DNA from 2 places in the Crystallibacter crystallopoietes genome. Region 1 is predicted to be linked to the other one. Evidence: riboswitches for the same ligand, from Rfam matches in the RefSeq annotation. Region 1 holds a riboswitch; the other holds the start of a gene.
The links. Region 1 has a riboswitch for cyclic di-AMP ahead of AC20117_RS11100 (M23 family metallopeptidase). Riboswitches for the same ligand answer to the same signal wherever they lie in the genome.

Region 1 (4,887 bases):
GTAGAGCACTGCCGTCTCGCGCCAGGCGCGCTGCTCGCTGCGCCAGTTGGTGAATTCCGGGGCGACCACCGGGTAGATGTAGGCGCCGAGCTGGGAATTGCGCAGCAGTTCAACGGTGTTGCCGGAGGCATCCAGGACTTCCTGCAGATTCTTAGCGTTCATCGTTGCTGTTCCTCTCCTCGATCAGTTCTTGACGTAGCCGTTCGGGTTCAGCACGTACTTGGTGGCGGCGCCGGCGTCGAACTCGGCGTAGCCCTTGGGTGCGTCTTCGAGCGGGATGGCTTTGGCGTTGACGGCTTTGGCGATCTGGACCTTGTCGTGCAGGATCGCCATCATCAGCTGGCGGTTGTATTTCATGACCGGGCATTGGCCGGTGGTGAAGGACAGCGATTTGGCCCAGCCGGTGCCGAGGCTGATGGAGAGCGAGCCGTGCTGGGCGGCTTCATCCGCGGCGCCGGGGTCGCCGGTGACGTAGAGTCCGGGGATGCCCAGCGCGCCGCCGGCGGCGGTGATGTCCATCAGCGAGTTCAGCACGGTGGCCGGCGCCTCGTGCGAGGCGTCCTTGCCGTGTCCGCGGGCTTCGAAGCCCACGGCGTCGATGCCGCAGTCAACTTCGGGCACGCCCAGGAGCTGCTCGATCTGGTCCTTCGGATCGCCCTTCGACACGTCAACGGTTTCGCAGCCGAAGCTGCGTGCCTGGGCCAGGCGTTGTTCGTTGAGGTCACCCACGATAACGACGGCGGCGCCGAGCAGTTGCGCGCCGGCTGCGGCGGCGAGGCCGACCGGGCCGGCGCCGGCCACGTACACGGTGGAGCCGACGCCGACGCCGGCGGTGACGGCGCCGTGGAAGCCGGTGGGCAGGATGTCGGAGAGCATGGTTAGGTCCATGATTTTCTCCAGGGCCTGGTCGCGGTCCGGGAACTTCAGCAGGTTCCAGTCGGCGTAGGGGACCATGACGTATTCGGCCTGGCCGCCGACCCAGCCGCCCATGTCCACGTAGCCGTAGGCGCTGCCGGGGCGGTCGGGGTTTACGTTGAGGCAGATGCCGGTTTTGCGTTCCTTGCAGTTGCGGCAGCGGCCGCAGGAAATGTTGAAGGGGACCGAGACGATGTCGCCGGTCTTGATGAATTCGACGTCGGGTCCGCATTCGATGACTTCGCCGGTGATTTCGTGTCCGAGTACCAGGTCGGTCGGGGCGGTGGTGCGGCCGCGGACCATGTGCTGGTCCGAGCCGCAGATGTTGGTGGTGACTGTTCGCAGAATGACGCCGTGGGGGACCTTGCGGCCGATGTTGGCCGGGTTGATCCCCGGGGCGTCTCTGAGTTCAAAGGTGGGGTAGTCGGTGTCGATGACCTCGACTTTCCCTGGTCCTTTATAGGCAACGGCTCTGTTTCCTGACACGGGGCATGACTCCTTATTCTGGACCGCACGGTGATAGCCATCACGCTAGCGGACTTCACTCACTATGGCTATAGGTACTTTGGGTGCAGTTGTCGGTGCAGTTATCAGAGTGCGCCGGCGCCCGCCTCCGCGACGGTCTGATCCTGCTCGCCACTGCCGCCGCTGACGCCGATCGCGCCGACCACCTGGCCGTCCCGGCTGAGCGGCACGCCGCCGGCGAAAATCATGATCCGGCCATGGTTGCTGGCATGGATGCCGTAGAACTGGTTGCCCGGCTGCGAGTTGTCGCCCAGGTCCTTGGTCTGGATGTCGAAGGCGCGGGAGGTGAAGGCCTTGTTGATGGAGATGTCGATGCTGCCCAGCCAGGCGCCGTCCATCCGCACGTGGGAGATCAGGTTTCCGCCGGCGTCGACGACGGCGATGTTCATCGGCTGGCCAATTTCTTCTGCGCGGGCTTCGGCGGCCGCAATGATGCTGCGGGCATCTGCAAGGGTAAGGGCGTTCATTCTTGTCTCCTAGCGCTGGTTCCGCCGGCATGGCTCGGCTCGACTCCGCACTGGCGCGGCTCTGCGCCAGTGTCGGATGCGGCGGGTACGCCCCACGCTAGTCCTCTTGCCCAGTGGTGACTAGGGACAAAAAACGGGGCCGCGCAGCTTGTGCCGCGCAGCCCCGTTCGGGTCTGGCTGTGGATCTGCCGAGGCAGGTGTTTTGGCTAGAGGAACTTGGCCGGGTCTACTTCCTCGCCACCGACGACGACCTCGAAGTGCAGGTGGCAGCCAGTGGAATTGCCGGTTGTGCCCAGATCAGCAATGGAGTCGCCGGCCGAGACCTTCTGGCCCTGGCTGATGCCGATGCTCTGCAGGTGGTTGTAGGTGGTCTTCATGCCGTCGGCATGCTCAATGACAATGCGGTTGCCGTAGCCTACGGCGCTGGAGGAAGCCTCGACGACCTTGCCGGCGGCAGCAGCCTTGACGTCGGTGCCGCAGGCGAGGGCATAATCAGACCCGTTGTGGAATTCGCCGGCCGCCCCGGTGACGGGGTTGATCCGGTAGCCGAAGCCCGAGGACTGGTTCAGCTCGGCGACGGGGGAAGCCAGGCCGCTGGCGGCGGTCTCCTTCGAGGCGGCCTTGGACTCCTTTTTCGGCTCGGCCTTCGGCTTGTCCTTGGCGTCATCGGTCTTCTCGATGGAGGCAGCCTTCACCTCGGTCTTCGGTTCAGCCTTCTGTTCGGGAGCAGCCTTGCTGGTCACTTCGATACGCTCGAACTTCATCTCGCTGTCCTGGGCTGCCGTCACCGGGGCCGAAGACGTGCTGGCGGCGCTGACGCCGCTCAGGTCTTCGTTGCCGGAGACCGCCTGGGCCGTGGGAACGGCGGCCAAGGCAATAATGCCGGTGGCAGCCAAGGCCAGACCGGCCTTCTGGGACGTGCTGGCGGTAAAGCGGCGCTTCGTCGCTCGGCGGCGGCCATCGCTGTCTTGGTTCCGCGCGGCGGTCAGCAGGGAAGTGTCTTCGGCGCGACGGCGTCCGCGCACAGGCTTATTGGTGTGCAAGGGAGGTCCTCTCATATGCGCCTGCGAAGTTAGCTGTCGGATTCGAGAGAGAGTTCACTCGGTTCGGTCAGCGGCAAACAATGTGCCTTCGATGTGCTGACAGAACTTCACCCCAAGGCGCCCCCAAGCGCCGTGTGTGGTTCCTCCGCCCCTGTCTGGGAAGAATTGAATTGACTGATCCGCGGACAGGGCTAGGCGTACGGATCAGGCTCTTACCACTGTTTGCGTAAGAAAGCCCTTCAAAAGTATCGTGTCGGCGTGTCTTGTTACAAATCCGTTATATGTGTTTGTGGACACACGAAGCTCCGGTGGTGTACAAGATGGGCTAATTGCGCGTCATTCAGCAGGGGTGCCATTGAAGCTTTAACCGGGGTAGAAAGTGCCCCTCGGCCCGCAGTTGCGTCGGTGGGTGTGCCGGTCATTGCCGAAGACGTCGCCGCACGGCTGGCACCGCGCAGGCTGCCGCCCGTAGGAAAGAACCTCTCGCTTGATCACGCCGCCTGGTGGTGCTGTGCCCAGGCGTTGTAGCCGCCCGCAACATCGGCGACGCTGGTATAGCCGAGCGACTTCAGTGCGCTCGCGGCAACACTGGAGCGCCAGCCGCTGGCGCAATGCACCACAATGCGTTTGTCTGCCGGGAGTTCGTGGTGGCGCTGCGGCAGTTCGGCCAGCGGAATGTGCTGGGTTCCGGGAATGGCGCCGTCCTCCCGCTCCCCGGCATTCCGGACATCGAGCACCACGGTGTCCGGATCGGCCAGGGCGCCGTCCAGTGCATCAGCACGGACCCGGTCCGTGCTGCCGGCCAGCTGAGGCTGCGCCGCGAGGAGTTCGGGAAGATTCGGGACGAAACCGACCACTCTGTCGCAACCAATGCGGGCAAGACCTAGTTGGACGTCGGCTTCCCTGTCCGGTTCGGCCACAATGACGATCACATCCCGGTGGTCGAAGAACATGCCCGCCGTTTCCTCAAAACGCCCGTCAACGCCCACATTGATCGAGCCTGCCAGATGGCCTGCTGCGAACAGATCCGGCGTCCGCGCATCAAGAATCCGTGCCCCTGAAGACAGTGCCCGTTCCAGTGCATCCACGGGCAGGGCTGCGGGATGCAGCCTGCTGGCCATCACCGGATGCCGGCTGCAGTTCAGCCTGGCGTCGGTGGCAAAGTACGTCGGGGCGGACGGCTGGCCGCTGGTAATCAGGGTCACGAATTCGTCCTCGCTCATCGGCTGGACGGAAGGGTTCGCGGCCTGCTGCACGCCGATGGTCGATTCGCGCTCGGCCGAGAGGTTCTTGCCGCAGGCGCTTCCTGCGGTGTGTGCGGGCAGCAGGCGCACGCTGCCATCAAGCTTCATCAGGTCATCGTGCACTGAGTGATAGAGGGCGCGGGCTAGTTCCACGGGGTCGGCGCCGACGGAAGCGGCAAGGTCGGGCCGGCCCACATCGCCAATGAAGAGGGTGTCTCCGGTCAGGGCCGCATGCGGAGTTTTGTCTGTTGCGCGCTCGCGGACCAGCACGGTGATGGACTCCCAAGTGTGGCCGGGGGTCTCGTGGATCTCCAGTTCGACCTCGCCCAGCGAAATCTTTTCCCCGTGGTGCAGTTTGCGGAAGTCGTAGGCGGCTTCCGCCCGGGCACCGAGTCCGATCCACGCTCCGGTGGCGGCGGCCAGTTCGAGGTGGCCGGCCACAAAGTCGGCATGGAAGTGGGTGTCGATCACGCCCACGATAGTGAGGTTGTTTCGGGAGGCGTCGTCCAGATACTGGTCGATGTCTCGTTGCGGATCAACGACAACAGCATTTCCGCTGGTCTCGTCCCCGATCAAATAGGAACTCAACGACAGTGAACTGAGGTGGTATTGATTCAGGATCACCGGTCCTCCTGGCGGGAGAAGGCCCTTGCCGGGGGTCTTGTCGGATGGTGGTCATCCCAGTGTGGCACC
Region 2 (4,887 bases), 680 kb from region 1:
CAGTGGGCCGAGCGCCTCGGGGGCGCCCCGCTGGCCTTCGTGCACAAGTCCCGCGACGTCAATGTGCCCAACCAGGCCGTGGCCAAGACGGTTGTCGGCCAGGTCGAAGGCCGCGAATGCGTGCTGATCGACGACATGATCGACACCGGCGGCACCATCGCCGGCGCGGTCCAGGTGCTCATGAACGCCGGCGCCAAGGACGTCATCATCGCCTCCACCCACGCCGTGTTCTCGGATCCGGCGGCCCGCCGTCTGGCCGAGTCCGGCGCCCGCGAAGTGGTGGTCACCAACACGCTGCCGATCACCGCGGACAAGCAGTTCTCGCAGCTGACCGTGCTGTCCATCGCTCCGCTGATCGCCCGTGCCATCAGCGAAGTGTTCGAGGACGGTTCCGTCACCAGCCTCTTCGACGGCAAGGCCTAAACCTCAGTCCTAACCGGGCTAACTCCGCGGCGTCGGCCGGTCTCCTTGGGATCCGGCCGGCGCCGCGTCGTCGTTAGCTGCAGTTCTCTCGCCCAGGGACGTCTTGCGTAAGGGATCGGTGCGCCGCTGCACGGCCGAGGCCCACACCCACGTTGTGCGCCTGATGCCGGCGTCCTCCCAGGTCACCTGCACAGCCCGTGACGTCCAGCCGAACGCCTCACCCTGGACCAGTTCGGCGGCACCGGGAAAACGGATCCACGCCCACACCGGCACGCCCGGGACTACCCGGGTCACCTTGTGATGCTCAAGATCCAGTTCCTCGGCGGTCAGCGATACCGGCTCCGCACGCTTCGCGTAACGGGCTGCCACTCGCGCTGCAGCATCCCGATCCATAGTTAAAAGTAGAACACATCTTCGATAAAATGTGACAGAGAGAGGGTGACGGAACGTTGGTTCCGCCACCCTCTCTCTACAGCCTGGCCCCAAGAGGCCGGGACAAAGCCTACCGGCTGCTGCTGCCGTCTTCGTCTTCACCCAGCAGGGAAACGGGGAGGCGCAAGTCCACATCCACGTCAGCGCGGACGCGGAACCGGCGATGCTTCTCCCTCTCCTCATCCCGGGTGTCGGCAGTAGGCGAGGGCTCCGGCGAGTGCCGCTCCTCGGGGTCGGCAGCTTCGCTGGTCGGAGCCGGCTCGACGGGGGCCGCCGAATGGCTGGGTACGGTTGATCTTGTGGGTTCGGGCTCCTCAGGCACCGCTCGGGTGCTCTGCTTGGCCGGAGGGCTCGTAGCCGGACTTGTCGGTACAGCGGCGTCGGCGGTAGGCGAGGCTGTCGGCTCAGGTGAACCTGTGGTGGCCGCAGTGGCCTTGTCCGCCGCGTCCGTCGCAGTCGCTGTGGCCTTTTCAGCCGTATCCGTGGCAGCCGCAGTAGCGCCGGCAACCTTGTCTTTGGCGGCGCCGGTTGCTTCCCCGACGACGCCGGGAAGCGGTGCCGCAGCCTCGCCGGTGGAGTCTGCGGCGGACTGCGTGGTCATTGGAGCGGGTCGCTCGGTTGCGTCCCCTCCAAGAGTCGGCTGGGCCACACTACTCGGAGCGACCTTTATATCCTTCTGTGCGGCCGCTGTGCTGTCTGTTGTCGGCCGGCTGAACGTCGGCTCAGCTTCATTCAACGGCGCTGAAATGGGCCAGGCTTTAACGGATGTCTGCAGTTGGGGTCGGCCAGCGCTGGCTTCCTGGGATCCAGCCTGATTCAGGGGCAGGGCGGCCGCAGCGGCCACCGTGGCAACTACGGCCAGGCCGGTGAGTGCCCCGACGCTGCGGAAGGGGACAGCGGATGGGGCTTGGTCCTTGGCGCGGCGGCGGCCGCGGACGAGACTGGTGACACCATGCGACGAGACAGTGGGACCGGCGCGCCGGCGTCCACGAGAATGGTTCTTCACGGGATTCCTCTCTACACGCCTGCGAAGTTAGCTGTCGGATTCGAGACGGAGCATCTCGGCCCGGCCGGGACCGCAGCAGAACGCCGCGGACAACTAGCCGCACTTCACCCCAAGGCGCCGCTGGCGCCACTTCTGGTTCCTCCACCTCTGCCAGTGAATTTGAACGGACAGGTACGCTGGCAGAGCTCGGCGTGCGGACCCGGCCACAACCCTTGCCTAGGGCCATGGCGCGATTAAACGTATCGAGCGCGCTGAACCGTTACAAACTCGTGACATGTGTTTGTGGTCACTTATTGGAAGATGAATCTTTTCACCAACCTCTGGCGTGTCGGATTGTCGGAACTTAGGCTGAATTAGTCATCCCAGCGCATGCCACCTCCCCAAGGCACGGGATGGATGGACCTGGCCAGGGCAGCGTCTCTGGCCAGGTCCATCAACTTCCCGTCGTAGTGAAGCCGCGCCGGATTTCCTCGGTCATGCCTGCGGTGCTGTAATCAGGAGAGAAGCGCAATATCGGGGAGAATGAGTGAATCAGGGCAACGCCGACAGTCATCGTCACGCCGTTCGTACACTGTTGGCCGCCGCGGCGGTTTCGCTGCTGTCAGGGTGTGCGGCTTCGGCTTCCATCCCTACTTCATCGGCCGCCACCGGGTTCAACACAGGCGAAGCAAGCGAGAACACTTCGGCTCCGAGCCCTCAGCCACCAGGTCCTCCCGCTACCCTTACAGCGGTGACGCCCGCACCCGATGTAACCTCTATACCGGCTGCTCCCGACCTCACCGCGGAGGAGGCCGAAGCCGACCGGTTGGCGATGGAGCAATTTCTCGCCAACGCCTGGGACACCATGGATGCCAAGCGACTAAGCGACTTGGCAATCGGGGACTGTCTCTACTTCGATTACGATTACCAGGCCAAAACCACAGCCATCTTCACGGTTGACTGCACCACGCCGCATGAGGGCGAAGTGATGGCCACCTACCGGCACCCCGATTCCGAATATCCTGGACAGTACAACCTCGGCGGAAGCGTCGGGCCCGTTTTTGGCGAAGTAGCAGATGCAATGCGGGAAGCCGGGCAGTGGCCTACCACGACAAGCAAACATCTGAATCCTACCGAAGCTGATTGGGAAGCCGGCGAGCGGACCAGTATCGACTTGCTCCGCCACAATGCCAGTTCCGGCCTGTTGGAACGCGGCTACCTCGACACCGACCACGTGACGGTCACGGAAGTGCCTGACAGAGGAACCGCGTCCAGCGACCTTGCGAATACCTTGGAAAACCGCGCCGATCCGGCCGAAAGCAACGTTTATCCCTAGCGCCCACAGGTGCCCCTCGCTTAGGCTAACCGTACTTGGCAGCCACCACCGCCTCCGTTGCCGGCGGCTGTCAGGGCTCGACGGCAGCGGAGCGGGTTCTCAATGGCGAGAACCCTGGGGGGAAGCAGTTTTCTTTATGAGGGACTGCACGTGTGGCAGCCCGTGGGGGAGCGGGCTGCCGCAGCGTCCGCATGGGCGCTCACGGCAATAACGGACCAGGGGAGACGGTCCGCCACTCGCACCTGCACCGGCACCCGACGTGTGCCGGTCTTTTTTGGGGGAACAAGATGACAGACAAGCCAGCGCAGTCAGCGGCGTCCAATCCGAAACCGCCCAAGGAAGCGCGCCCGAAGAGACGTGATGCCATGAAGCGGCTGCGCGGAGGATTTGCCGTGGTGGCCGCTGGCACGCTCATGTCGGCCGGTCTGGCCCTGCCTGTTCTGGCTGACGACGGCGGAGCAGAGTCATCGGGATCAGCCGCCGAGATCGCGGGGCTGGCTGCGGCGGCCCCTGCCGAAGCCACGCTCGCCGGAACGGATGATCCGGCGGAGGGAACAGGCGAGGCCGCTGAAGTTGAAGCCGCGGAGGCACCCGAACCTGCTGAAGCGACAGCCGAACTGCCCGTTGAACCGGCTCCTGCCCCGGGTCAGGAGCCTGCCCCGGCACCGGCTGTGCAGGAAGCGGTGCCAGCCAACCAGCCCGCCGCGCCCCGGGCCGCGATCGCCGGCAGCGAGGATGACGCCGGGCACGACGACGAAGACGCCGAGGCCGAAGAAGAGACCGAGAACGAAGAGACCGAGAACGAAGAAGCCGAGCATGAAGAAGAAGGTGAAGACGAAGAAGAAACCGAGCCTGAAGAGGGCGACCACGAGGACGCAGCCGGCCCGATCGTCGCCACCAAGACGGCCAATGCGGTGGAGGCCCTCGGCGACGAGTCCGAAGGCCGCTGGTACATCAGCTACACCATCCAGGTAACCAACCAGCCCAACGGGGACGGCGACTACAAGGACGAAGAGGAGTACACTCTCTCGGACACGCTCTCCTTCGGCCACGGCATCGAGATCGAATCGGCCACCTGGAGCAATGGCAACACGGAAAGCCAATTCCAGGGCAACACGGCCGAGCTCGCCACCGAGGACGACGACGTCGAGCTGGGCGAAGGCAAGAGCCACTTCTACCACGTGTACGCCACGGTCAAGGTTGCAGACGGCACCCCGGAATACGAGCTGACCTGTAAGGACGGTTATTCCGGCGGCCTGCTGAACAAGATCTACCTGGACGGCAACTACGTCGATTCGGCCTGTGCCGATGTCCCGCACGCGCCCAAGTACCGCGCCAGCTTCGAAGTTGATAAGAAGTGGGTCATCGACGACGAAGAATTTGACCACGGCAGCCAGCCGTATGGCTTCGACGCCTGGCTCAAGCTCGGTCCGGACAGCGAGGAAATCGCGGACGCAGCATGGGATACGCAGTACACGGACTTCTACAAGGGCGACTACGTCTACCTCAAGGAGGAAGTCAAGGTTCCTGAAGGCTGCTTGGTGGACTACAGCGAGGGCCTCGGCGAGCGGGAACTCATGGACAAGGACAGCGCCTTCACAGTGGTGAACCACGTTGAATGTGAACAGAACCTGACGCTGGCCAAGGACATCGACCCCGAGGACTACTGGGACTACGCGGAGAAGTGGACGCTGACGGCCACCGCGGAGGG

Region 2: linked by a shared signal. The riboswitch ahead of AC20117_RS23350 (hypothetical protein) and the one ahead of AC20117_RS11100 (M23 family metallopeptidase) in region 1 are both predicted to bind cyclic di-AMP.

Annotation. Positions count from the first base shown of each region.
Region 1 is NZ_CP018863.1:2,373,026-2,377,912, forward strand. It holds gene ligM (vanillate/3-O-methylgallate O-demethylase) at 1-162, opposite strand, end outside; gene fdhA (formaldehyde dehydrogenase, glutathione-independent) at 184-1,401, opposite strand; gene AC20117_RS11095 (GlcG/HbpS family heme-binding protein) at 1,506-1,907, opposite strand; gene AC20117_RS11100 (M23 family metallopeptidase) at 2,114-2,932, opposite strand; cyclic di-AMP (ydaO/yuaA leader) riboswitch at 2,954-3,125, opposite strand; gene AC20117_RS11105 (MBL fold metallo-hydrolase) at 3,442-4,818, opposite strand.
Region 2 is NZ_CP018863.1:3,049,002-3,053,888, forward strand. It holds gene AC20117_RS14255 (ribose-phosphate diphosphokinase) at 1-423, shown strand, start outside; gene AC20117_RS14260 (hypothetical protein) at 442-816, opposite strand; gene AC20117_RS23350 (hypothetical protein) at 926-1,861, opposite strand; cyclic di-AMP (ydaO/yuaA leader) riboswitch at 1,864-2,037, opposite strand; gene AC20117_RS14270 (hypothetical protein) at 2,592-3,176, shown strand; gene AC20117_RS14275 (hypothetical protein) at 3,464-4,887, shown strand, end outside.